3 regions of the Serratia sp. AR11 genome follow, and region 1 is predicted to be linked to each of the others. Evidence: riboswitches for the same ligand, from Rfam matches in the RefSeq annotation. Region 1 holds a riboswitch; each other region holds the start of a gene.
What was found. A riboswitch is a leader RNA that binds a small molecule or an ion and turns the genes downstream of it on or off. The one in region 1 is predicted to bind thiamine pyrophosphate.
Positions count from the first base shown of each region.

Region 1 (8,029 bases):
AAGGCAATCAGCAGGAATGCGGCAAAGACGGGATTAAAGCGGCGTGGCAGCCAGCGCTGACGTTTCATCTCTTCGTTCCTGACCCTAAAGCGGAAGACAGAACCTTAGGCTACGGTGGCAAAATTGCAAGAATATCCCCGCGACCGAGAATAAAAAAACCAGTGGGTATGATCCCACTGGCTGGTGAACAACACCATTACTCAGAAACTTTTTCTACCCGAGCCTCACAGATGCTCACGGTATTGCTTATCCGTCATGGAGTGGATGTCCCACTGGGTCAGATGGGCCAGCATCTCCAGCCGCGCCTGCTCAGGCACCAGCCCCAACCAATCGGCCCGCTGGCGACGTACCGCGCTGAAATAGCGCTGATAGAACTGTTTTGACAAGAAAACTTTCATCCGTCGCCCTCCCCCTTTCATTGAGGAAAATTATCGGCGTAATATAGGGAAAGATAAATTGATGGGTTGATGCCGGAGCGTTCCTCTTTTATGTCCACCTCCAGATTGCAACAGCAGTTCATTCGCCTGTGGCAGCGCTGCCACGGCGAGCCGACCGAAACCACCCTGCAGGAGCTGGCCGAAGTGCTCAGCTGTTCGCGCCGCCACGTGCGTTCGCTACTGGGTGCCATGCAGCACCAGGGCTGGTTAACCTGGCAGGCCGAGTCCGGGCGCGGCAAACGTTCACGGCTCACCTTTCACTACACCGGTCTGGCACTGCAACAGCAGCGGGCGGAGGAATTGCTGGAGCAAGACCGTATCGATCAACTGGTGCAACTGGTCGGCGATAAAAACGTGGTGCGCCAAATGTTGCTGTCCCAACTGGGACGCAGCTTTCGTCAGGGGAAACACATCCTGCGGGTGCTCTACTATCGCCAGTTGTATAACCTGCTGCCCGGTTCGGCGCTGCGGCGTTCGGAAACCCATCTGGCACGGCAGATTTTCAGCGGCCTGACGCGCATAAACGAGGAAAACGGGGAACTGGAGTCTGATCTTTCGCATCACTGGCAAGCTTTGACCCCGCTGCATTGGCGTTTTTATCTCCGCCCGGCGATTCATTTTCACCATGGCCGCGAGCTGGAAATGGAGGATGTCATCAGCTCGCTTACCCGTTTGATGCCACAGCCACTGTTTTCACATCTCGAACGCGTGACCTCACCGACGCCTTATGTGATCGACGTGCATTTGCACAGTCCCGATTACTGGCTGCCGTGGCTGCTGGGCAGCGTGCCCGCGATGATCTTGCCGCGCGAATGGCAAAGCCTGCCGGACTTCTCGCGCCACCCAGTGGGCACCGGGCCATATAGCGTGGTACGCAACCACCGCAGCCAGATGAAAATCCACGCCTTTGACGATTACTTTGGCTACCGCGCGCTGATCGATGAGGTGAATATCTGGGTGCTGCCGGAAGTGACCGAAGAACTGGTACATTCCGGCGTCCAGTTGCAGGCGGACGACACCGGCAAAAACGAACTGGAAAGCCGGCTGGAAGAAGGCTGTTATTTCCTGCTGTTCGATCAGCGTTCGCCACTGGCGGCCGATCCGGCCATTCGCAGTTGGCTGTGCGAGTTGATCAACCCCATTGCGCTGCTGAGCAATGCCGGCCCGGTCTATCAACGCTATTGGTCGCCGGCCTACGGCCTTCTGCCGCGCTGGCATCACAACCGCGCACTGGCACAATTGCCCAAACCGGACGGGTTGACCGAGCTGACGTTGACTTACTACAGCGAGCACTCGGAGTTCCACGCCATTCAGTTGGCGATCGAACCCCTGCTGGCGCAGCAGGGTATCAAGCTGAAGATCCAGGCCGTGGATTACGACACCTGGCATAAAGGCGAAGCCATCAGCGATCTGTGGCTCGGCAGCGCCAACTTCTATCTGCCGCTGGAGTTCTCGCTGTTCGCCACCCTGTATGAACTGCCGCTGATGCAGCACTGCATGAATGAAGATCTCGCTGAGGATGCCGCGTTGTGGCGCGCCAATAGCCTGCCGCTGGCCGATTTTTGCCAGCGCCTGGTCAGCAATCATCAGTTACACCCGCTGTTCCACCACTGGTTGCAATTGCACGGCCAGCGCAGCATGCGCGGCGTACGGATGAATACCCTGGGCTGGTTTGATTTTAAATCCGCCTGGTTTGCGCCGCCGGAAGCATAAGCGCCTTTCACCGACGCCCGTTAGTCTTTACAATGACGCCGTCTCAACGGGGTGCAAAATGCGGCGTGCCGATTTTGCTGAGAACAAACCCGTCGAACCTGATCCGGTCAATACCGGCGGAGGGATTTGAGCCCAGCGAACCGGCAGCCGCCACTCGCCCCCTCAGATACCCTTGCCCCCCTAAATTTTCAGGAGTGCAAAGTGGTCAAAAAAAGCCTGCCCTTATTACTGTTGTTGTGCGCCGCACCGGTGTTCGCCAAACCGGTACTGACGGTCTACACCTATGATTCTTTCGCTGCCGACTGGGGCCCTGGCCCGGCGGTCAAAAAAGCCTTTGAAGCCCAGTGCGACTGTGAGCTGAAATTTGTCGCGCTGGAAGACGGCGTTTCGCTGCTTAACCGCCTGCGCATGGAAGGAAAAAACAGCGCCGCCGATGTGGTGTTGGGGCTGGACAACAATTTGCTGCAGGCCGCGCAACAAACCGGTTTATTTGCGCCGAGCAACGTCGACAGCACCAAACTGAGCGTTCCCGGCGGCTGGCAGGATAAAACCTTCGTGCCTTATGACTACGGCTACTTTGCCTTCGTTTACAACAAAGAAAAACTGAAGAACCCGCCCAAAAGCCTGCAGGAACTGGTCGACAGTGACCAGAACTGGAAGGTGATTTATGAAGATCCGCGTACCAGCACGCCGGGCCTCGGCCTGCTGTTGTGGATGCAGAAAGTCTATGGCGACAAGGCTCCCGAAGCCTGGCAAAAGCTGGCAAAGAAAACCGTCACCGTGACCAAGGGCTGGAGTGAGGCTTACGGCCTGTTCCTGAAAGGCGAAGGCGACCTGGTACTCAGCTACACCACCTCTCCGGCCTACCATCTGATTGAAGAAAAGAAAGACAGCTACGCCGCCGCTAACTTCAGCGAAGGCCACTACCTGCAGGTCGAGGTGGCAGGCAAACTCAAGGCCGGCAAACAGCCGGAGTTGGCAGAGCAGTTTATGCAATTTATGGTGACCCCGGCGTTCCAGAACAGCATTCCCACCGGCAACTGGATGTATCCGGTGATCAAAACCCAGCTACCGGCCGGGTTTGAGCAAATGACCGTACCGCAGACCGCGTTGCAATACAGCGCTGAAGAAGTGGCCAAACAACGCGGCAACTGGATCCGGGCATGGCAAACCGCCGTCAGCCACTGATCCCACGCTGGCTATGGCCGGGGCTGCTGGCTTCCGGTCTGATCCTGACCATCGCCGTACTGGCGATGGGTTCGCTGTGGCGACACGCGCCCGAAAGCGACTGGCAGGGTCTGTGGCAGGACAGCTACCTGTGGCACGTGGTGCGTTTCACCTTCTGGCAGGCGTTGCTGTCGGCACTGATCTCGGTGCTGCCCGCTATCCTGCTGGCGCGATCGCTGTTCCGTCGCCGTTTCCCTGGCCGCCAATTGCTGCTACGGCTGTGCGCCATGACGCTGGTGCTGCCGGTACTGGTGGCGGTGTTCGGTCTGCTCAGTGTTTATGGCCGACAAGGCTGGCTGGCCGCGATATGCGGTTGGCTCGGCATTAACTACAGTTTCTCCCCCTATGGCCTGCAGGGCATTCTGTTGGCCCATATGTTCTTCAACCTGCCGCTGGCGACCCGCCTGCTGCTACAGGCGCTGGAAAACATTCCGGTCGAACAGCGTCAACTGGCTGCGCAGCTTGGCATGAGCGGGCGGCAGCAGTTCCGCTTTGTCGAATGGCCGGCACTACGCCGCCAGATCCTGCCGAGCGGTGCGCTGATCTTTATGCTGTGCTTTGCCAGTTTCGCCACCGTATTGTCACTGGGCGGCGGGCCGCAGGCCACCACCATCGAATTGGCTATCTACCAGGCGCTCAGCTACGACTACGATCTCAGCCGTGCCGCGCTGCTGGCGCTGATCCAACTGGCCTGCTGCCTGGGGCTGGTGGTGCTCAGCCAGCGGTTAAGCCAGGCATTGCCGGTCGGCAACACTCACGCCCACATCTGGCGTAATCCGGAAGACAGCCTGTGGCGCCGCACCAGCGATTTTTTGCTGATCGCTGCCGCCCTGCTGCTGCTGTTACCCCCACTGCTGGCGGTGATTGCCGACGGTGCCAACCAAAGCCTGGTCAGCGTGCTGCAACAGCCTGTGCTGTGGCAGGCGTTATTCACCTCATTACGCATTGCTCTCGGTGCCGGCGTACTGTGCGTGCTACTGACCATGATGCTGCTGTGGAGCAGTCGTGAGCTGAAGCTGCAACAGCGGCTGCGCTGGGGCCAGCGACTTGAGCTAAGTGGCATGGTGATCCTGGCAATGCCAGGCATCGTGCTGGCGACCGGTTTCTTCCTGCTGTTGAGTGACACCGTCGGGCTGCCGCAGTCGCCGTATGCGCTGGTGATCCTCACCAATGCACTGATGGCGGTGCCCTACGCGCTGAAAGTGCTGGAAAACCCGATGCGCGACCTGGCCGAACGCTACAACCCACTGTGCCTGTCGCTGGATATCCACGGCTGGCAGCGACTGCGGCTTATCGAACTGAAAGCATTGCGCCGCCCACTGGCCCAGGCGCTGGCCTTCGCCTGCGTACTGTCGATTGGCGATTTCGGCGTCGTCGCCCTGTTCGGCAACGAGCACTTCCGCACTCTGCCTTACTACCTGTATCAACAGATCGGTGCCTATCGCAGCAATGATGGCGCGGTCACCGCCCTGTTGTTGCTGCTGTTATGCTTCCTGCTGTTTACCCTGATCGAACGCTTACCGGGCCGCCATGATAGAGCTTGAAAAACTGACCTACCTGTATGAACACCTGCCGATGCGCTTTGACCTGCGCATTGCGCCTGGCGAACGTGTTGCGGTGCTTGGCCCCAGCGGCGCGGGCAAAAGCACGCTGCTCAGCCTGATTGCCGGGTTCCTGCCGGCTGCCAGCGGCAGGTTGCGGCTCGACGGCAGCGATCACACCGCCACGCCACCGGCCAAACGCCCGGTCTCAATGCTGTTTCAGGAAAACAACCTGTTTGCTCACCTGAGGGTAGAGCAGAATATCGGGCTGGGTCTGGATCCGGGGTTGCGGCTGAATGAACAGCAAAAGCTGCAGCTGGCGCAAATTGCCCGGCAAGTGGGACTGGAAGAGCATCTGTCGCGTCTGCCGTCTCAACTTTCCGGCGGCCAACGCCAGCGCGCAGCCCTGGCGCGCTGTCTGATCCGCCAGCGGCCGATCCTGCTGCTCGACGAACCTTTTTCGGCGCTCGATCCGGCATTACGCAATGAGATGCTGCAACTGCTGCAAGAGGTGTGCGACCAACGTAACCTGACGCTGCTGATGGTATCGCACAATCTGGATGACGCCGCGCGTATCGCCCCGCGTACCCTGCTGGTGGTCGATGGCCGCATTTTTTACGACGGCCCAACGCAGGCGTTGCTGGACGGCAGCGCACCGGAAGCCAGGGTGCTGGGTATTTCACACAAACCGTGATCTGCAGCGCGTTTTTTATGCTGCGCAAATAAACCTGTTGTGTGAATTTTGCGCCTGTGGTTTTATAAAAACCTGACTTTTTTTACTGATGATAAGGTTCCCTGTGATCGCATCCTCGCTGACTTCGACCCTACTAGTTACCGCGCTACCAGCCGCGGTGATGGTCGTCGTGCGTGTGGTGGTGGTCGTCGGCAATGCGCCGTAGGGTCCGAATCAACGCATCGATTCCCAAACCCCGCCGGCGCAAACCGGGCGGGGTTTTTAGTTTCAGTCCCCTGCCCAGAAAAGCGAACCGGCCTTGAGAAAGGATAGGAACATGGCAATTTCGGGCACGCCACAGCAAGGCAACAGCTTCACCGGCGCACAGTTGATCGTTCACCTGTTGGAACGTCAGGGCATCACCACCGTTGCCGGTATTCCCGGCGGCGCTGCACTGCCGCTGTATGACGCACTGAGCCAAAGCACCCGCATTCATCACGTACTGGCCCGCCACGAACAGGGCGCGGGCTTTATGGCACAGGGCATGGCACGCGCCAATGGCAAGGCGGCGGTGTGCATCGCCTCCAGCGGGCCGGGGGCCACCAACCTGGTCACCGCTATCGCCGACGCCAAGCTCGATTCCATCCCGCTGGTGTGTATCACCGGCCAGGTACCCTCTTCGATGATCGGTACCGACGCCTTCCAGGAAGTGGATACCTACGGCATCTCGATTCCTATCACCAAGCACAACCATTTGGTTCGCGATATCCGTGAACTGCCGCAGGTGATCTGCGACGCGTTCCGTATTGCCGAATCCGGCCGCCCTGGCCCGGTGTGGATCGACGTGCCGAAAGACGTGCAAACCGCGGTGATCACTCTGGATGAACTGCCACCGATAGCTATTCCCGACGCGGCACCGGCCTTCGAGACCGCAGCCGTAGCGCAGGCCGCCGCAATGATCAATCAGGCCAAACGCCCGGTGCTGTATCTGGGTGGCGGCATCATCTGCGCCAATGCTCACCAACAGGCGATTGAGCTGGCGGAACGCGACAACCTGCCGACCACCATGACGCTGATGGCGTTGGGTGCCATGCCGGTGCAGCACCCGCTGTCGCTGGGTATGCTGGGGATGCATGCCGCACGCAGCACCAACTTTATTCTGCAAGAGGCCGACCTGCTGATCGTACTGGGTGCCCGCTTTGACGATCGGGCGATTGGCAAAACCGAACAGTTCTGCCCGAACGCCGCCATCATTCACGTGGATATCGACCGTGCCGAACTGGGCAAGGTGAAGCAGGCCAACATTGCCATTCACGCCGACGTTGGCCAGGTATTGCAACAGCTGTTACCACAGATTGAGGCTCAGCCACGCAGCGAATGGCTGGAGACCGTCAACGGCCTGAAGCGCGAGTTTCCGTTCAGCATGCCGAATGCCGAAGATCCACTGAGCCACTATGGGCTGGTGCTGGCTGCTGCGCGCTGCGTGGATGAAAGCGCCATTATCACCACCGACGTGGGCCAGCATCAAATGTGGGTAGCGCAGGCCTACCCGCTGAGCCGTCCGCGCCAGTGGCTGACCTCCGGCGGATTGGGCACCATGGGCTTCGGTCTGCCGGCAGCGATAGGTGCAGCCCTGGCCGAACCGCAGCGCAAGGTGCTGTGCTTCTCCGGTGACGGCAGCCTGATGATGAACATTCAGGAAATGGCCACCGCCGTCGAGCATGATCTGGACGTGAAAATTATCCTGATGAACAACCAGGCGTTGGGGCTGGTGCATCAGCAGCAAACGCTGTTCTACCAGCAGCGCATCTTTGCCGCCGCCTATCCCAAGCGTACCGACTTTATCAAGATTGCCGCCGGTTTCGGGCTGGACACCTGTGATTTGAACGCCGCAGAAGATCCGCAAGCCGCGCTGGCCGAGGCGATCCAACGGCCTGGTCCTTGTCTGATCCACGCTCTGATTGATATCAATGAAAAAGTGTTCCCGATGGTGCCGCCGGGTGCCGCCAACATCGACATGATTGGAGAATAAGCCATGTCAGAACAATTGAATAATCCACAGGTGATCCTGGAACTGACGGTACGTAACCATCCCGGCGTGATGTCGCACGTGTGCGGCCTGTTTGCCCGCCGCGCCTTCAACGTAGAGGGTATTTTGTGTCTGCCGCTGAAAGACGGCAAACAGAGCCGTATCTGGCTATTGGTGGCGGACGATCAGCGGCTGATGCAGATGATAAGTCAGGTAGAAAAACTCGAAGATGTGCTGCAGGTAAAACGCCATAGCGAGGACGTGCGGGTGTTCGAACAGTTGGAAGCCTTCTTCCAGTAATGTACAGAGGGGCGTTACGCCCCCTTGTTATTACCCTGCCAGCACCTTCCACAGCAAATGCCGGTAAACCGGCATCAGCGGCTGCAGGGACAGGTAATAAAAGGTGCCG
Region 1 covers NZ_CM150739.1:718,255-726,283, reverse strand. The annotation lists gene ACSOSI_RS03390 (sugar efflux transporter) at 1-68, opposite strand, end outside; gene sgrT (glucose uptake inhibitor SgrT) at 225-398, opposite strand; gene sgrR (HTH-type transcriptional regulator SgrR) at 489-2,150, shown strand; TPP riboswitch at 2,188-2,293, shown strand; gene thiB (thiamine ABC transporter substrate binding subunit) at 2,352-3,338, shown strand; gene thiP (thiamine/thiamine pyrophosphate ABC transporter permease ThiP) at 3,314-4,921, shown strand; gene thiQ (thiamine ABC transporter ATP-binding protein ThiQ) at 4,908-5,612, shown strand; gene ivbL (ilvB operon leader peptide IvbL) at 5,701-5,817, shown strand; gene ilvB (acetolactate synthase large subunit) at 5,929-7,623, shown strand; gene ilvN (acetolactate synthase small subunit) at 7,627-7,920, shown strand; gene ACSOSI_RS03345 (DedA family protein) at 7,951-8,029, opposite strand, start outside.

Region 2 (8,029 bases), 2.7 Mb from region 1:
AGGCGGCACAATCTTGATGTCCAGGCCTTCGGCCTTGAAGGCACCGATCTGCTCGGCCACCATAATCGGCGCGTGATCGGGGTTGATATACCAGTCGAGCACCAGCGTCAGTTTTTCTGCGGCGGTAGCTTGCCCGGCCAGCGTGGTGCAGAGCATCAGTCCGCAGAGGGTTTTATTAATCATTGTGGATCCCTTGTTATCAGTCATTTTCCGGCGCCCAGTCGATCAGGCGCAGCAGCAGCGCGTCCACCGTCACCCAAAGCAGGACGGTCATCAGCACCAGAATAAACAGCGCGGCAAAACAGACGTCGGTCTGCATGCGCGCGTTGGCGTTCAGCATTACGTAACCCAAACCTTCCGCCGAGCCGACCCATTCGCCGATGATCGCGCCGATCGGGGCGACGGCGGCGGCCATGCGCAGCCCGGAGCCAAAGGCCGGCAGTGCCGCCATCAGCCGCACATGCCGCAGTTGCGCCCAGGGAGAAGCGCGCAGGGTGCGGGCCAGATCGAGATAATCGTTATTGACCCGGCGCAGTCCGTCGAAGAAGGCTGAAGTGACCGGGAAGAAGATCACCAACACGGCCATCACCACCTTGGCGCTCATGCCAAAACCGAACCACAGCACCAACAGCGGGGCCAGTGCAAACACCGGGATAGCCTGACTGGTTAGCACCAGCGGCATTAGCCAGCGTTGCAGCCGTGGGGAATAAATCATGCACAGCGCCAGTACGGCACCAAGCAACACCCCGGCCAGCAGGCCGCAGGCGATCTCGGCGGCGGTGATCAGCGTGTGGTAACCGAGGTAAGCCCGGTCGTTCCACAGCGCCTGCGCGACTGAGGTGGGTGAAGGCAGCAGAAAAGCCGGAATATCACCCAGAGTGACCAGTCCCCACAGCAATAGCAGGCCGGCAAACACCGTCAGGCTGCGGCGCATCCGCGACAGACGGCTTTCAATCTGTGGTTTCATCCGGCGGCCCTCACCAGTTGCAACAACAGCTCGCTCTGGCTTTTCAGCAGATGAGGATCGTCCGGTGCGCGCGGCGGCAAACCTTCGATAACATGGCTATCGTCAATACCGGCGGGATAGCGGGACAGTACCAGCAGGTGATGGCTGAGACGGCAGGCTTCCATTGGGTCGTGGGTAATCAGCAATACGGTGTGCTGCGCCAGCAGTTCGGCGGCCAGTTGCTGGATCATGGCGCGGGTAATGGTGTCCAGCGCCGAGAAAGGCTCATCCATCAGCACAATCGGCTGGCGTTCATACAGGGTACGGGCGATGGCGGTGCGCTGACGCATGCCACCGGACAGCGCAGCAGGCAAGGCATTGCCATAACCGCTCAGCCCCACGCGTTCCCGCAGGTGTTCCGCCCAAGCGCAATCGACCTTTTCACCGCGCAGCCGCGCGCCGAGGCTGATGTTCTGGTCAATGGTCAGCCACGGATAGAGCAAATCCTTTTGCCCCATATAAGCGATGCGCCCGGCAATCGGCAGGCCGTCACTGCCGGTCACCGAACCGGAGGTGGGTTTTTCCAGCCCGGCAATAATCTTCAACAGGCTGGTTTTCCCCGCGCCGCTGGCGCCGAGCAGGGCAACAAAACTGCCGCCTGCGATATCGAAGCTCAGCCGCTCAAAAATCACCTGCTGACCAAAGCGCAGGGTTAAATCCCGCACCTGAATACCCGGCCGAACGCCATGGTGTTGCGCGTTGCCTATACTCATTGGGCATTCAGCCCCATTTGCCAGAAGGCAGATTCCAGCCGGGTGGCGGTGGTGAAAATCTCTGACAGTTCGCCCAGGCGGCTTTCTGCACCGCGCTGACGGCCGACGTTTTCCAGCAGATCGATAGCGGCCTGCACCCCGGTCAGATAGCCCGGATCGCCATAGTTGCGGATCCACGAGGCGTAAGGGTTGCCCTCCATCACCGTGGCAGGGTCGCCCAGCAGCCGCAGGCCAATCTCGGCATAGCCGGCGACGCAGGGCAACAGCGCCGCCAGCAGGTCGAGAGCGTCCCCGGAGTGGCCGATATCGAGTACATAACGGGTGTAATTGAGGGTTTCTGCGGCTTCTGGCTCGGCGGCAATCTGCGGCTCGCTGAGGCCCCAGTCGGCGCAATAGGCCAGATGCAAAGGCAGCTCGGCGACAATCGCATTGAGCGAGGCGGTGGCCGTGCGCATCTCCGGCAGGGTGCGCAGTTTGCTGACCAGCAGGGCGTAGGCGCGGGCAAAGTGGATCAGGAACAGATAGTCCTGGGTCAGATAGCGGCGGAAAGCAGGTTCGGGTAGCGTACCGGCGGCCAGTTGCTGAATAAAGGGGTGAGCGACATAGTCCTGCCAGTGGCTACCGGCGCGCAGGCGCAGTTGGCCGTAGAGACCGTCGTCGAATTGGGGAGTAAACATGGGACCTCCAAAAGTGAGTGGAGATCCGGGCGCGCTGAGGTATGAACAGGCAATGACTGATAGCGTTATTGCCGACCCGTCCCTTCGCTGGCATGACCCAGATCAGGTTCAAAGGGTTCGGCTTGCGCCATCTCAGCCCATTACAGGACACCCCTCGGAGGAGCCTGTTATACGATATTTACTTTTTGATTACAATGTTTGGGCGGGGGGAAGCCTGGAGGATTTTCTCTGCCAAAAACGGTTCGTTTAGTGCGGTCGAAGACAATTTTTCTGGCCTGACAGGGGGCATATTTGTCACTGTAATCCGGTCATAATTGAACCTAAGGACACCACCCATGAAGAAAATTGGATTTCTCTCTTTTGGCCACTGGACGCCTTCGTCACAGTCGGGCACCCGTTCGGCCGGCGATGCGTTGCTGCAATCGATCGACCTGGCCGTCGCGGCAGAAGAGCTGGGGGCGGATGGGGCCTATTTCCGCGTGCATCACTTTGCACGCCAGCTTGGCTCGCCATTCCCGCTGTTGGCTGCCATCGGTGCCAAAACCCAGCGTATTGAGATTGGTACCGGCGTGATCGACATGCGCTATGAAAACCCGCTGTATATGGTTGAAGACGCCGGAGCCGCCGACCTGATTTCAGGTGGACGCTTGCAGCTTGGCATCAGCCGCGGTTCTCCCGAGCAGGTGATTGATGGCTGGCGTTACTTTGGTTACACGCCTGCGGACGGCGAGACCGAAGCCGATATGGCCCGCCGCCACACCGAAGTGCTGCTGGACGCGCTGCGCGGTGAAGGCTTTGCCGAACCCAGCCCGCAGCCGATGTTCCCTAATCCTCCCGGCCTGCTGCGCGTTGAACCCTTCTCTGCCGGGCTGCGGGATCGCATCTGGTGGGGTGCCAGCTCAGACGCTACGGCAGTTTGGGCCGCGAAGCTGGGGATGAACCTGCAAAGCTCGACGCTGAAAAACGACGAAACCGGCGAGCCGTTTCACGTGCAGCAGGCCAAACAGATCCGCGCTTACCGCGAGGCCTGGAAGTTGGCAGGGCATAAACGAGAGCCGCGTGTGTCGGTCAGCCGCAGCATTTTTGCGCTGATGAACCAGCAGGACCGCAGTTACTTCGGCAATAGCGGGCAGGAGGGCGATCAGGTGGGCTATATCGGCGATCAGACCCGGGCGATATTCGGCCGTAGTTATGCCGCCGAGCCAGAGCTGCTGATCAAACAGCTGGCGCAGGACGAAGCCATTGCCGAAGCGGATACCTTGCTGCTGACGGTGCCAAACCAGTTGGGCGTTGAGTATAACGCCCATGTGATTGAGTCGATCCTGAAGCATATTGCACCGGCGCTGGACTGGCGCTGATAAGTCGCGCACTGAAAGCCCGCCAGCCTCTCCGGTGGCGGGCTTGACTTATTTTGCTCATTTTGTATTTTAAGGACATGCATACCTTTCTGATTATCGTCCCCGAAGGGGGCATGTTATTCGAGTCGGCAGGCATCGCCGACATCCTGATGCAAGCCAACCGCTTGAGGCCCAACGACGCTCCGCTCTACCAGATGGCGATCGTCACCACCCAATCTCACCGGGTGGTACATGGGTCGTCCGGCTTGAATCTGTTGGCCGATCATCGTCTTTCAGATCTCGACCCAGAGCAGGAACGCGACACCATCATAGTGACCGGAAAAGGCGCGACCGAGGAAGAGAGTGCTTATGTTGTCGACTGGCTACGGCGTGCCGCACCCAAGGCGCGGCGTATTGCGTCGGTTTGCGGTGGGGCGTTGTTGCTGGCCGAAGCCGGTTTGCTGGATGGACGCCGGGCGACCACCCATTGGCGATTGCTGGAAACCTTGCAGACTCGTTTCCCAAAAGTGCAGGTCGAAAATGGGCCGTTGTACGTGCAGGATGGTTCCGTCTGGACTTCGGGCGGGGTCAGTTCCGGCTTCGATCTCACCCTGGCGCTGGTGGAGGACGATTACGGTTTTGTTCAGGCGCGTGAAGTGGCGCAAGATCTGGTGATGTTCCTGCGTCGGCCTGGCGGTCAGGCGCAGTTCAGCCGTTACCCTTTAAATCAGGCTAAAACCCCTGGCCCAATCCGCGATCTTCAGTCGTGGATCCTGGAGAATCTGGCCGCAGACCTTTCCGTTGAGCAGTTGGCGGAACGGGTTGCCATGAGTCCGCGTAACTTTACCCGGGTGTTCACGCGTGAAACCGGTATTTCCCCCGCCAAATTTGTTGAAGAAGGGCGTTTATATCTGGCCCGGCAACGCCTGGAGCAGAGTGCGGAAGGTATTGAGCAAATCGCCATCAGTTGCGGGTTTGGCAATGGCCTCAATCTGCGGCGCGTTTTTGAGCGGCATTTGCAACTCTCACCTACCGAATATCGCGAGCGTTTTCATTCCCGCATGTTGGCCTAAATTGATCTGCAAACGTCATTTACGACACTGACCTCTCCGGTTTAGATTGGTGACAGAGCCAATAATGAAGGAGTAGATCATGGTCAAAGTAGGCATTAATGGATTCGGCAGGATCGGCAGGAACGTGTTGCGCGCAGCGTTAGGTCGCAGCGACTTTCAGGTTGTGGCAATCAATGATTTGACCGACAGCAAAACCCTGGCGCACCTGCTGAAATACGATTCGCTTTCAGGCACTCTGGCAGCCAGCGTCGAAGCCGGTGAGAACCAGTTGCTGCTCGATGGTCGGCCGATTCATGTTTTCTCCGAAAGAGATCCGGCTGCTATCCCATGGAGCAGCGTGGGTGTTGAGGTGGTGATTGAGGCGACGGGCTTCTTCACCGACAAAGCCAAGGCCGAAGTGCACATCACCCAAGGCGGTGCCAAGCGAGTCATTATCTCGGCACCGGGCAAGGACGATGATATTACGCTGGTGCTGGGCGTTAACCATCAGCAATACGATCCGGCCAAACATTTTGTGGTCAGCAACGGCAGTTGTACCACTAATGGCCTGGCCCCTGCCGCCCAGGTATTGCATCAGGCATTCGGTATTGAATACGGTTTGATGAATACCACCCATGCCTACACCAATAGCCAGGCACTGCATGACCAACCGGAAAAAGACCTGCGCGGTGCCCGTGCCGCAGCGGAGTCGATTGTGCCTTATTCCAGCGGCGCCGCTAAAGCGCTCGGCAAGGTGATCCCGGAGCTGGACGGTCGCCTGACCGGTTACTCGCTGCGGGTGCCGGTACCGGTAGTGTCTATCGTGGACTTAACGGTCACGCTGAAACGTGAAGTGACGGCCGAAGAGATCAACGCGGCTTTCCGCCAGGCCGCCGAATCCGGTCCTCTCAAGGATATTCTTGGCTACAGCGATGAGCCTTTGGTGTCCAGTGATTATAGAGGCGACCCGCGTTCGTCGGTGATTGATGGGCTTTCCACGCTGGTGATTGGCGGTAATTTGGTCAAGATCCTCGCCTGGTACGACAACGAGTGGGGCTTCTCTAACCGGCTGGTGGATCTGGCGGTTCTGATGGAAAAACGCGGTTTGTAAAAGAGTAGGGGCGCTGCATGCGGCGCCCCTATAGTGAACCCGGTCAAATTACAGTTGCGCGATCTGCATTAAATCTTGTTTGGCCCCTGGCGCGACCGCCAGCACCGGCCCGCCGCGCAGCAGATGTTCCCCGTCGGTATTAAACGGATGGGTCCAGCCACCGGCTTCATTAACCAGGCAGTAACCTGCCAGACAATCCCAGGCGTGCATATAAGGCTCGTAATAACCCACCAGTCTTCCTGCGGCGACCCAGGCCAGCATCATGGCACCGGAACCGTTACGGAAGAAATTGCCGCCCACGGCGGTGATCGCGGCAGCTATTTCGCCAACGCGCTCGGGCGTTACATAGCTGTTGGCACCAAAACCGGTGACGTGGTTTTGCATGGTGCGCTGTGGATCCACCCGCAGCGGTTTGCCATTAAGCGTGGCACCTGCACCGCGTGCCGCAACAAAGCACTCTTGCTGACAAGGGGCGACGATCACCCCGATCACCGGCTCACCCTGATAAATAACCGCAATCGACACACACCAGTTCGGCATACCGTTAACGAAAGGGCTGGTGCCGTCGATCGGATCTACCACCCAGGTGTAGCCAGAGTCACCCGGCTGCAGGCCAAACTCCTCCCCCAAAAAACCGTCGTTCGGGAACTGCTGGGCGATTTTCTCGCGGATCAGCAATTCAACTTCGCGGTCGGCAATTGATACCACGTCCTGCGCATCGCGTTTGGTTTCAATCACCAGGCTTTCGCGGCGGTTAAAATAGTCCAGCGCTTTGTCGCCGGCCGCTCGCGCCGCCTGCTCGGCCAGCGTCAGGCGTTGGGAAATCAGCTCATTCATTTTAGCTCCTTAATATTTTGCGGCTTACTGGGCAATCAGCGCCAGCCCCTGCGATTTGAAATCAATGGCGACGCGAGTGGTCGGCGTCAGCTGGCGCTCCATCTGCACATCGACAATAAACAGCGCGCCGAGATCGGTCTTCACTTCATATTCGATATGGTCCCCCAGCCAGGCGCTGTGGGTCACTTCACCGTTTAATGCCCCGGTCTGCTCTGGCTGCAGGGTAATAAACTGTGGCCGCACCGAAAGTTGGGCGGCGCCGGGGCGGGCTTTAGCGCCTGGCACCCGGTACTGACGGCTGCCGAGGGTGATCAGCGCCTCGCCATTATCTACCCGCTCAATGTCACAAGGCAGAATATTGGCCTCGCCCATAAAGTCGGCGATAAACACCGACGCCGGCGAGTGATAGAGCTCCTGTGGTGCACCCTGTTGGGCAATATGCCCTTCTTTCATGACGATAATCTTATCGGAGACCGCCAAAGCCTCTTCCTGATCGTGAGTGACATACACGGCAGTAAAGCCAAGGCGCTGCTGCAAGTCGCGGATCTCGGTGCGCACCCGGCGGCGTAGCCGTTCGTCAAGATTGGATAGGGGTTCGTCGAGCAGCAGCACCTGGGGTTCCAAAACCAGCGCACGCGAAACGGCAATTCGCTGCTGCTGGCCGCCAGAGAGTTCGGCGGGCAGGCGTTGGCCCATATTTTCCAGACCGACCAGCTTCAACCCCTCACGCGCCCGATCCTGCGCTTCTTTACGCGGCAGGCCGCTGGCGAGCAGGCCGTACATCACGTTGTCCAGCGCATTCATATGCGGGAACAGGGCGTAGGACTGGAACACCATAGCCACGTCGCGCTCATTGGCAGGCAGATGCGTGACATCTTTGCCGCCGATCAGAATACGTCCTGAGGTCGGGTGTTCCAGGCCGGCCAGCAGGCGCAGGGTGGTGGTTTTGCCGCAGCCGGAAGGGCCGAGCAGCGTCACCAGCGTGCCGGGTTCGACGGTGAGCGAAAGGCCGGGCAGGGCAGTGAAGTCGGCAAACTGTTTGGTGACGTTCTCAAACACCACCGAGCCGGAGCGAATGGCAGTCATAGGGCATTCTCCTGATGTAAGGCCGCGGGTGGCGTCACCGGCGGGGTAGCAGTTATTGCGCGGCGCAGGCGACGTTCGCCAACCAGCAACTGGAAGCTGAGGATCACCGCCAGCATCACCACGATAAGCACCGAGGAGTAGGCGATAGCCACGCCGTATTCCCCGTTTTCCACCAGCCCGACGATGTAGGAGGTGGCCATGTTGTACTGA
Region 2 covers NZ_CM150739.1:3,541,230-3,549,258, reverse strand. The annotation lists gene ACSOSI_RS16775 (ABC transporter substrate-binding protein) at 1-183, opposite strand, end outside; gene ACSOSI_RS16770 (ABC transporter permease) at 200-967, opposite strand; gene ACSOSI_RS16765 (ABC transporter ATP-binding protein) at 964-1,719, opposite strand; gene tenA (thiaminase II) at 1,716-2,396, opposite strand; TPP riboswitch at 2,459-2,561, opposite strand; gene ACSOSI_RS16755 (LLM class flavin-dependent oxidoreductase) at 2,732-3,754, shown strand; gene ACSOSI_RS16750 (GlxA family transcriptional regulator) at 3,832-4,806, shown strand; gene gap (type I glyceraldehyde-3-phosphate dehydrogenase) at 4,886-5,896, shown strand; gene ACSOSI_RS16740 (inositol monophosphatase family protein) at 5,945-6,733, opposite strand; gene ACSOSI_RS16735 (ABC transporter ATP-binding protein) at 6,758-7,819, opposite strand; gene ACSOSI_RS16730 (ABC transporter permease) at 7,816-8,029, opposite strand, start outside.
Region 2: another riboswitch for thiamine pyrophosphate. It lies ahead of tenA (thiaminase II); the one in region 1 lies ahead of thiB (thiamine ABC transporter substrate binding subunit).

Region 3 (8,029 bases), 2.2 Mb from region 1:
GTCGCTCGCCCGGCTGCATGGCCTGTACCAGCGGGATCTGCGCCCGGATGTGATCTTCCCCGAGGATCGCGCATGCCAGACAGCACTATCGTTAGCGATTGCCCCTAAATCATGATATTTTCACATTAAAAGACATTACCTTTCATATTGAATTATTCGTTGAAGGGAAATGCTCAACTCTTGTGAACAGGACGGGCTATGAAACCAAAGCAGCGACAGGCCGCTATCCTTGAATATCTGCAGCGACATGGCAAAACGGCAGTGGATGCCCTGGCGGCACATTTCGCCACCACCGGCACCACCATTCGTAAAGATCTCACCCTGCTGGAAGACGAAGGAGAGGTGATCCGCACCTACGGCGGCGTGGTGCTCAGCCGCGACGATGGCGACCAGCCCATCGACCGCAAAACCCACATCAATACCGAAAAGAAACGCCAAATCGCCTACGCCGCCATTAAGCTGATCAACGACGGCGACTCGCTGATTTTCGATGCCGGAAGCACGGTGCTGCAAATGGTGCCGCATCTGGCGCAGTTCAATAACATCACGGTGATGACCAACAGCCTGCATATCGTCAATGCGCTGGTAGAGCTGGATAACGACCAGACCATCCTGATGCCCGGCGGCACTTACCGCAAAAAATCGGCGTCCTTCCACGGCAGCCTGGCCGAATCGGCTTTCCAACAGTTCAGCTTTGATAAGCTGTTTATCGGTGCGGACGGCGTGGATCTTAACGCCGGTGTCACCACCTTTAACGAAGTGCATAACGTCAGCAAGGCGATGTGCGAAGCCGCCAGCCGTATTATCCTGCTGGTGGATTCGTCAAAATTTGGCCGCAAAAGCCCGAACGTGGTCTGCGACCTGAGCGCCGTAGACACGCTGATTACCGATAAAAACATCAACCCGGATTACCTCGCCGCGCTACAAGCGAAAGGGATCAATATCATTCTGGTAGGAGATTTTGATGAGTAACGCCGCTGCCCTGCTGGCCTTTGCCCGCGAAACGCTGGAAATTGAGTTGACCGAAGCACAACGCCTGCTGGCACGACTGGACGACAACTTCGTCTGCGCCTGCGAACTGCTGCTGAACTGCCGCGGCAAGGCGGTGATTTCCGGCATCGGTAAATCCGGTCATATCGGTAAAAAAATTGCCGCCTCGCTGGCCAGTACCGGCACCCCGTCTTTCTTCGTCCACCCGGCGGAGGCACTGCACGGCGATCTCGGCATGATCGGTGCCGACGACGTGGTGGTGTTTATCTCCTACTCCGGCCGCGCCAAAGAACTGGATCTGATCCTGCCGCTACTGGCGGAGAATAATATCCCGGTGATCGCTATTACCGGTGGCAAAGAGTCACCGCTGGCACAGGCAGCGGCCTGCATGCTGGACATCAGCGTTGAGCGTGAGGCTTGCCCGATGGGGCTGGCACCGACCTCCAGTGCGGTCAATACGCTGATGATGGGCGACGCACTGGCAATGGCGCTGATGCGCCAACGCGGTTTCAACGCCGAAGACTTTGCCCGCTCGCATCCGGGCGGCAGCCTGGGCGCACGCCTGCTGAACCGGGTACATCACCTGATGCGCACTGGCGATCGCCTGCCGCAGGTCAGTGAAAATGCCAACGTGATGGAAGCGATGCTGGAACTGAGCCGTACCGGGTTGGGACTGGTGCCAGTGTGCGACGCACAGCAGAAAGTAGTGGGGGTGTTTACCGACGGCGACCTGCGTCGCTGGCTGGTGAAAGGCAATAGCCTGCAGGATGCATTAAGCCCGGCGATCACCCGGCCCGGCTACCGTTTGCCGGAACAATGGCGCGCCGGAGAAGCACTGGAAGCATTGCACGAACAGCACATTAGCGCCGCGCCGGTGGTCAACCTAGATGGCGTACTGGTGGGCGCGATCAACCTGCACGACCTGCATCAGGCCGGTATCGGCTGACCGCATTAACTAATGCTTGCCCGTTTGTACCCTCTCCTTTGGGAGAGGGTTAGGGTGAGGGGATTCGTACGACGCTAAAGCCCACTTATTTCCAGTCCGGATTATTCTCAAACTGTTGTTTCAGCAGCGCCTTCATGTCCTCATCCGGCTTGCCCAGCCATTGGTATTTGGCGTATTTCTTCGGATGATCAACCGCTTCCGGCTTGTTCGCCACTTCAACGCGCACCGCCCAGGCCTGCGACTTATCTTCTTTAAACGCCACCATCATAAAGTTGTTGGCACAGTCGTGGGGCTTGCACACATTGCCCACCAAATAATCCTGGCCCTTCCAGCTCAGGCTTTGCGCCGGGGTTGAAGTCCCTACCCCTTTGCGCGCCCAGCCCGGTAAACGGGCCTGCCCCTTCACCATGTTCTGCCAACTGGTCTGATAGCCCGGCTGCTGGATCACGTCCGAAGTGGTGACAATCTGTTGGGCGAGGCTGCCCACGCTGAAGCTGAGTAACGCGCCGAAGATGGCGCCGCGAAGTGCGTTTTGTCCTGTCATGGCCTTCTCCCTTGATTGAATTCGATCGCACCCGGCCAAAACCGGGCCTGAATCTAGTCAGACCACAGCACGGCTAAAAAGTTGACTCACCACCAGGCGTGAAAATGATGCACCGGCCCGATGCCGTGCCCCACTTCCAGCGTATCGGCCTGCTGCAAGGCTTTTTGCAGATAATCCTTGGCGGCAGCGACCGTACCTGCCCAGTCGTCGTGGCGCGGACGCAGCGCGGCCAATGCAGCAGACAGCGTGCAGCCGGTGCCGTGCGTATGGCGGGTCGCTACGCGGGGTGCAGTAAAGCGTTGCTCCTGCCCCACACTGAACAGCCAGTCCGGGCTTTCACTTTCGCTGAGATGGCCGCCCTTCATCAGTACCGCCTGGCAGCCCATCGCCAACAGTGCCCGCCCCTGTTCACGCATCTGGCTTTCGTTTTCCGCCGGGGCACATTCCAGCAGGGCCGCAGCTTCCGGCAGGTTCGGCGTGATGATCGACACCAGCGGCAACAGTTCGCGGCGAATCGACTCCACCGCCTCCGGTGCCAGCAAAGGATCACCGCTTTTCGCCAGCATCACCGTATCCAGCACCACAAACGACGGCTGATAGTGACGTAAACGCTCCGCCACCGCCTGCACAATGTCGGCGTTGGCCAGCATGCCAATCTTGGTGCTGTCGATACGCAGATCGCTGAACACGGAATCAAGTTGAGCGGCGACAAAAGCCGGCTCGATGTTATACACCGACTGCACGCCGCGGGTGTTTTGTGCCACCAGCGCGGTGATCACGGAGGCGCCATAGGCCCCTAGCGCGGAGAAGGCTTTCAGGTCGGCCTGGATACCGGCCCCACCGCTCGGATCGGTCCCGGCGATGGTCAACGCGTTAATCCGTTTCATTGCAGATCCTCCGGACGCAGTTGGTAAAGAGCATCGAGAAACGCCGGGGTGAAACTGCCCGGCCCAGCCGCGCCACGCGTCGCCCGCTCACCGCAAAGTGACATCACCCGGCAGGCGGTGGCTACGTTGTCCAGCCGATCGCCCGGCAGGCTGCAGAATGCCGCCACCACGGCCGAAAGCGCACAACCGGTGCCCACCACTCGCGTCATCAGCACGTCCCCTCCGGCGACCGCCCAGTCACGCTGGCCATCGGTGATGTAATCCACCACGCCGGTCACTGCCACTATCGCCCCGCTGAGCCGCGCCAGTTCACGCGCCGCCGGTAACGCCGCCAGTGAATCGTCAGCGCTGTCGACGCCGCGACCGTTCGCCTGCAAGCCACTCAGCGCCATGATCTCAGAGGCATTGCCGCGGATCGCCGCCGGCTTTTCCCCCAGCAAACGCTGGGCAAATGCAGTGCGATACACCAGCCCGCCGACGGCGACCGGATCCAGCGTCCAGGGGGTGCCCGCCGCATTGGCGGCCTCTACCGCTGCCAGCATGGATTCGGCCCGCGAGGCATTGAGGGTGCCAATATTGACCAGCAAAGCATCCGCCAGCCGGCTGAACTGTGCCGCTTCGGTCGGTTCCACCACCATCGCAGGGGAAGCGCCGAGCGCCAGCAACACGTTAGCCGTCAGTTCCTGCACCACTTCGTTGGTCAGGCAATGAATCAAGGGGGATTGGCGTTTAAATTGGGTCAAACAAGCCGCGGCGTGAGCGCCGGGTAAAGCATCAGGTCGAGTGAACATATTCCTCCCAACCGGCGTTCAAGAAGGCGGGTACCGGTGGGGGCACCGAGACTTCCCTACGCTGGCATAATCCAGATCAGGTAATACGGGTAAAATCTCAGCCCCTAGAGGCACCCCGAGTCAAGACGGCCATTATTGGGGTTGCCGCCGGTGAGGTCAATCGCGCTATAGTGTCAAAAAATAAAAAGGAGACGCCATGCAAATAAGAAAATACCAGGAAGCCGACCGTCCGTTCCTGCGCACCCTGTATCTGGCATCGCGCAAAGCAGCGTTCCCCTGGCGTGATACCGAAGATTACCGACTGGAAGATTTCGATCGTTCGACACTGGGCGAGGATATTTGGGTGGCGGAAGAAAGGGGAAAGCGACTGGGGTTTGTCTCGATTTATCGTCAGGATAACTTTATTCACAATCTGTATGTCGACCCTCACCTGCCGCCCCTGGGCGTCGGCAGCGCGCTGTTGCAGGCAGCGGAGCAGACGTTTACCGCCACCGGCTCGCTGAAATGTCTGGTCAAGAATGAGAAGGCGCTGGCGTTTTACCATAAACACGGCTGGCGGACGATCGCCACCGGCAATGACGGCGCGGAAGACTATTACCTGATGCACTCGCCGACCAAGTAAGGGCACGGCATGCTGTACCGTGCCCATCCATAGTCCTCAAATCAGGCGGCAGAAACCGCCGGGGTCAATTTGCCGCGTGCGCGGATATTTCTAACCAACAACCCTGACACGATGATCCCGGCGCAGGCAAACATGCCCATCAGGCCGAAGACAATCTTGTAGCCGGTTAGTCCGGGGAAGGCATCGAGAATATGGCCGTACAGGCTGAAGCAAAACATCGCCGGGGCGTAACCGATAAAACTGCCTAGCGCCATCGCCGCACCGGTGTGTTCCTCATCAATCCCCGCCTCACCGATCGGTGCGAAGAACACTGCACGTTGGGTAAAGACCACCGCACCAAATCCCAGCGTACAGGCCATGCCCAGATAGACCGGCATTTGCTCATGCGGCAATAGGATCAATAATGCCAGCGCAATGGCGCTGATAATAAAGGTGTAGAATAAATATTTGCTGGGGGATTTTAATACTTTGTCCGCAATCAACCCGCCAATAGGTCCACCCACCATTTTTAGGCAATACTGATTAATGATCCCATAGGCCCCAACCAGTGCAATCGGTAATGCATAGACATGGCTCAGGAAAGGAATAAAGAACGTCAGCCCACAATACACCGCATAAACACAGAAAACGCTGAAGGCAATCAGCCAGACCGTTTTATTTTTTAATACGCTGCTCATGCCCGGTTTTTTATCAACCGGCAATGCGCTTTTCGATGGTGTTTTCTCCTCCGGGCTTTCCTTCATCACTAACAGAATAATAATCCCGACGATAATGGCGATCGCTGAATAAAACAGTATCCCAACCTTGAAGCCAAGGTAGCCGCTGCCAAAAGCGGTAAACAACGCCAGTGCGGAAAACGCCACCACGGTATCCACCACGCCACGACCGGTTTCGAAAAAGCCGAACAGCCGCCCCTGCTGGGTATTATCCCCCAGCATACTCACCGATTTGAGCAGTACCGGCCAGTTCAGCATGTCACAGGTGACCCCAAACAACGCCCAGACAAACAGAATGCCCCAGTAACCCGGCATGCTGGACAGATAAATACCAAGCAAGCCGGTGGCAATCAGTGAAAACGACATGGTAAAGCGGCGCGGCAGACGGTCGGAGAAATAAATCGACAAGAAGAAGCCAATGGTGGTCACAATCGAGTTGACCGACATGGCGTTACCAATTTCCCCGTTACTCAGGTGAAAGTATTCTTGCATCGGCACATAAAACGCATCCTTAAGGGAGGGTAATTTATATATTGTCCCGCCACATAAGACCAACAAGCTAAATAGTGCCCATCTTTTTTTAGTCAGCATAATCCCCTCACAGCCATTAAATAATAAGCGGTGTTGTTACCTCAGTGACGGGACGAGTGTCTCTCCACATCATTGAGAATGTGTTATTTATAAATTTATTTATTATATTATGCCGGGGTTAGCAGCTCCCGGGCTTGCTTTATCAAACTGTCAGTAATGGTGCGAACATGGTGAATTTGATTTAATGCATCCTGAACCTCTTTTTTAAGCCGTTCCTCCAGCCCATGTTCCGGTAACGCGGTTTCACTCATCTCCCGCCATGGAATATGCGGGTTATCGCCCTCTCCGTTAAAACGAAATGGCGGCGCGTAATAATCCACTTCTTCCTCCAGCCCATAAGCGGTAACCTGCGGCCGTTCTTCGCCCAGGCAAATTAGCCCCAGCAACAATTCCCGGAAGGGCAAATCCCCCTGCCCGGAAATACAGGCCCGGTGCCCCATTCCCTGATCTTCACGCACGATCAGTGCGTCCTTGATATGTACCTGGGTGATATCTTCAGCCATTACCGCCAATGCCGTCAGCGGCTCTTCATTGGCGTTGATCATGTTGGCGAAATCAAATAACAGGGAAAGCTGCGGGAAATCTGCCGCCCGAACCAGGCTAACCAGTTCATGACTTTTAAGATCCTCGTGCTGCTCCAAAGTAAAGCTCAGACCGCTGTGCTGATAACGCTGCTTGATGTACTGAATATCTTCGGCAATACGCGCCAACACTTGCTGCAATGCCCCCTGATAGCGCGGATAGAAGCGCACCGAACTGGCACCGGATTTAAGGGCAATGTTCACCGCCTGATCGATGGTCTGCGAGTCGGAAGCGCTGGTTTCGATATGGATATCCAACCCATAGCTCTGTGCCTGCTCACCAAAGTTGCGAAGGCGGGCATCATCGGCGTGGCAAAGCGCCTGACTTTCCCCATCCAATACATGCACTTTCACGCCGCGCAGTTGCTGCTGATGAGCAATGGTCAGCAGATCCTCAGGCAGGATTTTCTCCATGCGCATATTGAGATGAAAGGCGTAGGCATGCAGATAAAGCGGCAAATTCTGCGCCCGCAGAAGAACTTTCTCCGCCGTTAAGCGATCCATGGTGTTCACCTATAAGTTAATGAAAAAATCCACCGACTCGAAGCGCCAGTATTCGATATCCACCTGCACGATACGGCGCTGGGCATCGGCACGATGCTTCTCTACCAGAATCGACGGCGTGCTGGCGTTGCCGCCCATCACCTTGCAGGCATCACCGGACAATCGGGTCGGTTTAAAAGCCAAATGATGGGTGCGAGTCGCGGTTCCGTAGGCGTTTTCCCATACATCGGCAAACGAGTTCTCACCCAGGCGTTCGATGAAGTCGGGTGCCACCCGCGGACTGATAAAGGTTTCGTGATAAAACACGATGTGATTATCCAGCGCTCCCCAGCCACAGATTTTGTAGATCTCCGCCCCTTCACTAAGCTGCAGTAAATCGCAAATGGCCGCCGGTGCCGTCAAAACCCGCTCCTTGGTCATATAGCCCCAGGAGGGAGAACGGCCCTGCTCAATGGCCGCCTGTTTGAAGCTGGTAGACGAATTGGGGTTGTAGTTAAAGCGTGGCAATGCTGCAAACCAACCCCGACGATCCTTACGGAATATCCTCGACTCACTTTCCAGGAACAGCAGCGCCTGACGCAGCGTCATGCGTTTAATGTTCAGCAATTCCCCCAGCTCTCGCTCCGAAGGAAGCTTGTCGCCAGGGGCTATCGCGCCCTGACTCAGCCAGTCATTAAGCCTTTGCTTGGCCAGTTCAACGGTAGAGTTGTTTTCCATAGCTCACTTTGTTGGTTTAAACCAGATTGCATAACAGTATCGCGGTGAATTATGACAAACAATGGGGGTACTGAATTTTATATGTGACTCCTGTCCCAGAACCGAAAGGATGCCGCTAATGCGCCGCATTTGAGGCTGGC
Region 3 covers NZ_CM150739.1:4,057,254-4,065,282, forward strand. The annotation lists gene gutM (transcriptional regulator GutM) at 1-115, shown strand, start outside; gene srlR (glucitol operon DNA-binding transcriptional repressor SrlR) at 199-972, shown strand; gene gutQ (arabinose-5-phosphate isomerase GutQ) at 965-1,936, shown strand; gene ACSOSI_RS19095 (inhibitor of vertebrate lysozyme family protein) at 2,022-2,480, opposite strand; gene thiD (bifunctional hydroxymethylpyrimidine kinase/phosphomethylpyrimidine kinase) at 2,567-3,367, opposite strand; gene thiM (hydroxyethylthiazole kinase) at 3,364-4,158, opposite strand; TPP riboswitch at 4,195-4,286, opposite strand; gene ACSOSI_RS19110 (GNAT family N-acetyltransferase) at 4,355-4,780, shown strand; gene ACSOSI_RS19115 (MFS transporter) at 4,822-6,087, opposite strand; gene ACSOSI_RS19120 (sugar phosphate isomerase/epimerase family protein) at 6,195-7,172, opposite strand; gene ACSOSI_RS19125 (UTRA domain-containing protein) at 7,182-7,889, opposite strand; gene ACSOSI_RS19130 (MFS transporter) at 8,005-8,029, opposite strand, start outside.
Region 3: another riboswitch for thiamine pyrophosphate. It lies ahead of thiM (hydroxyethylthiazole kinase); the one in region 1 lies ahead of thiB (thiamine ABC transporter substrate binding subunit).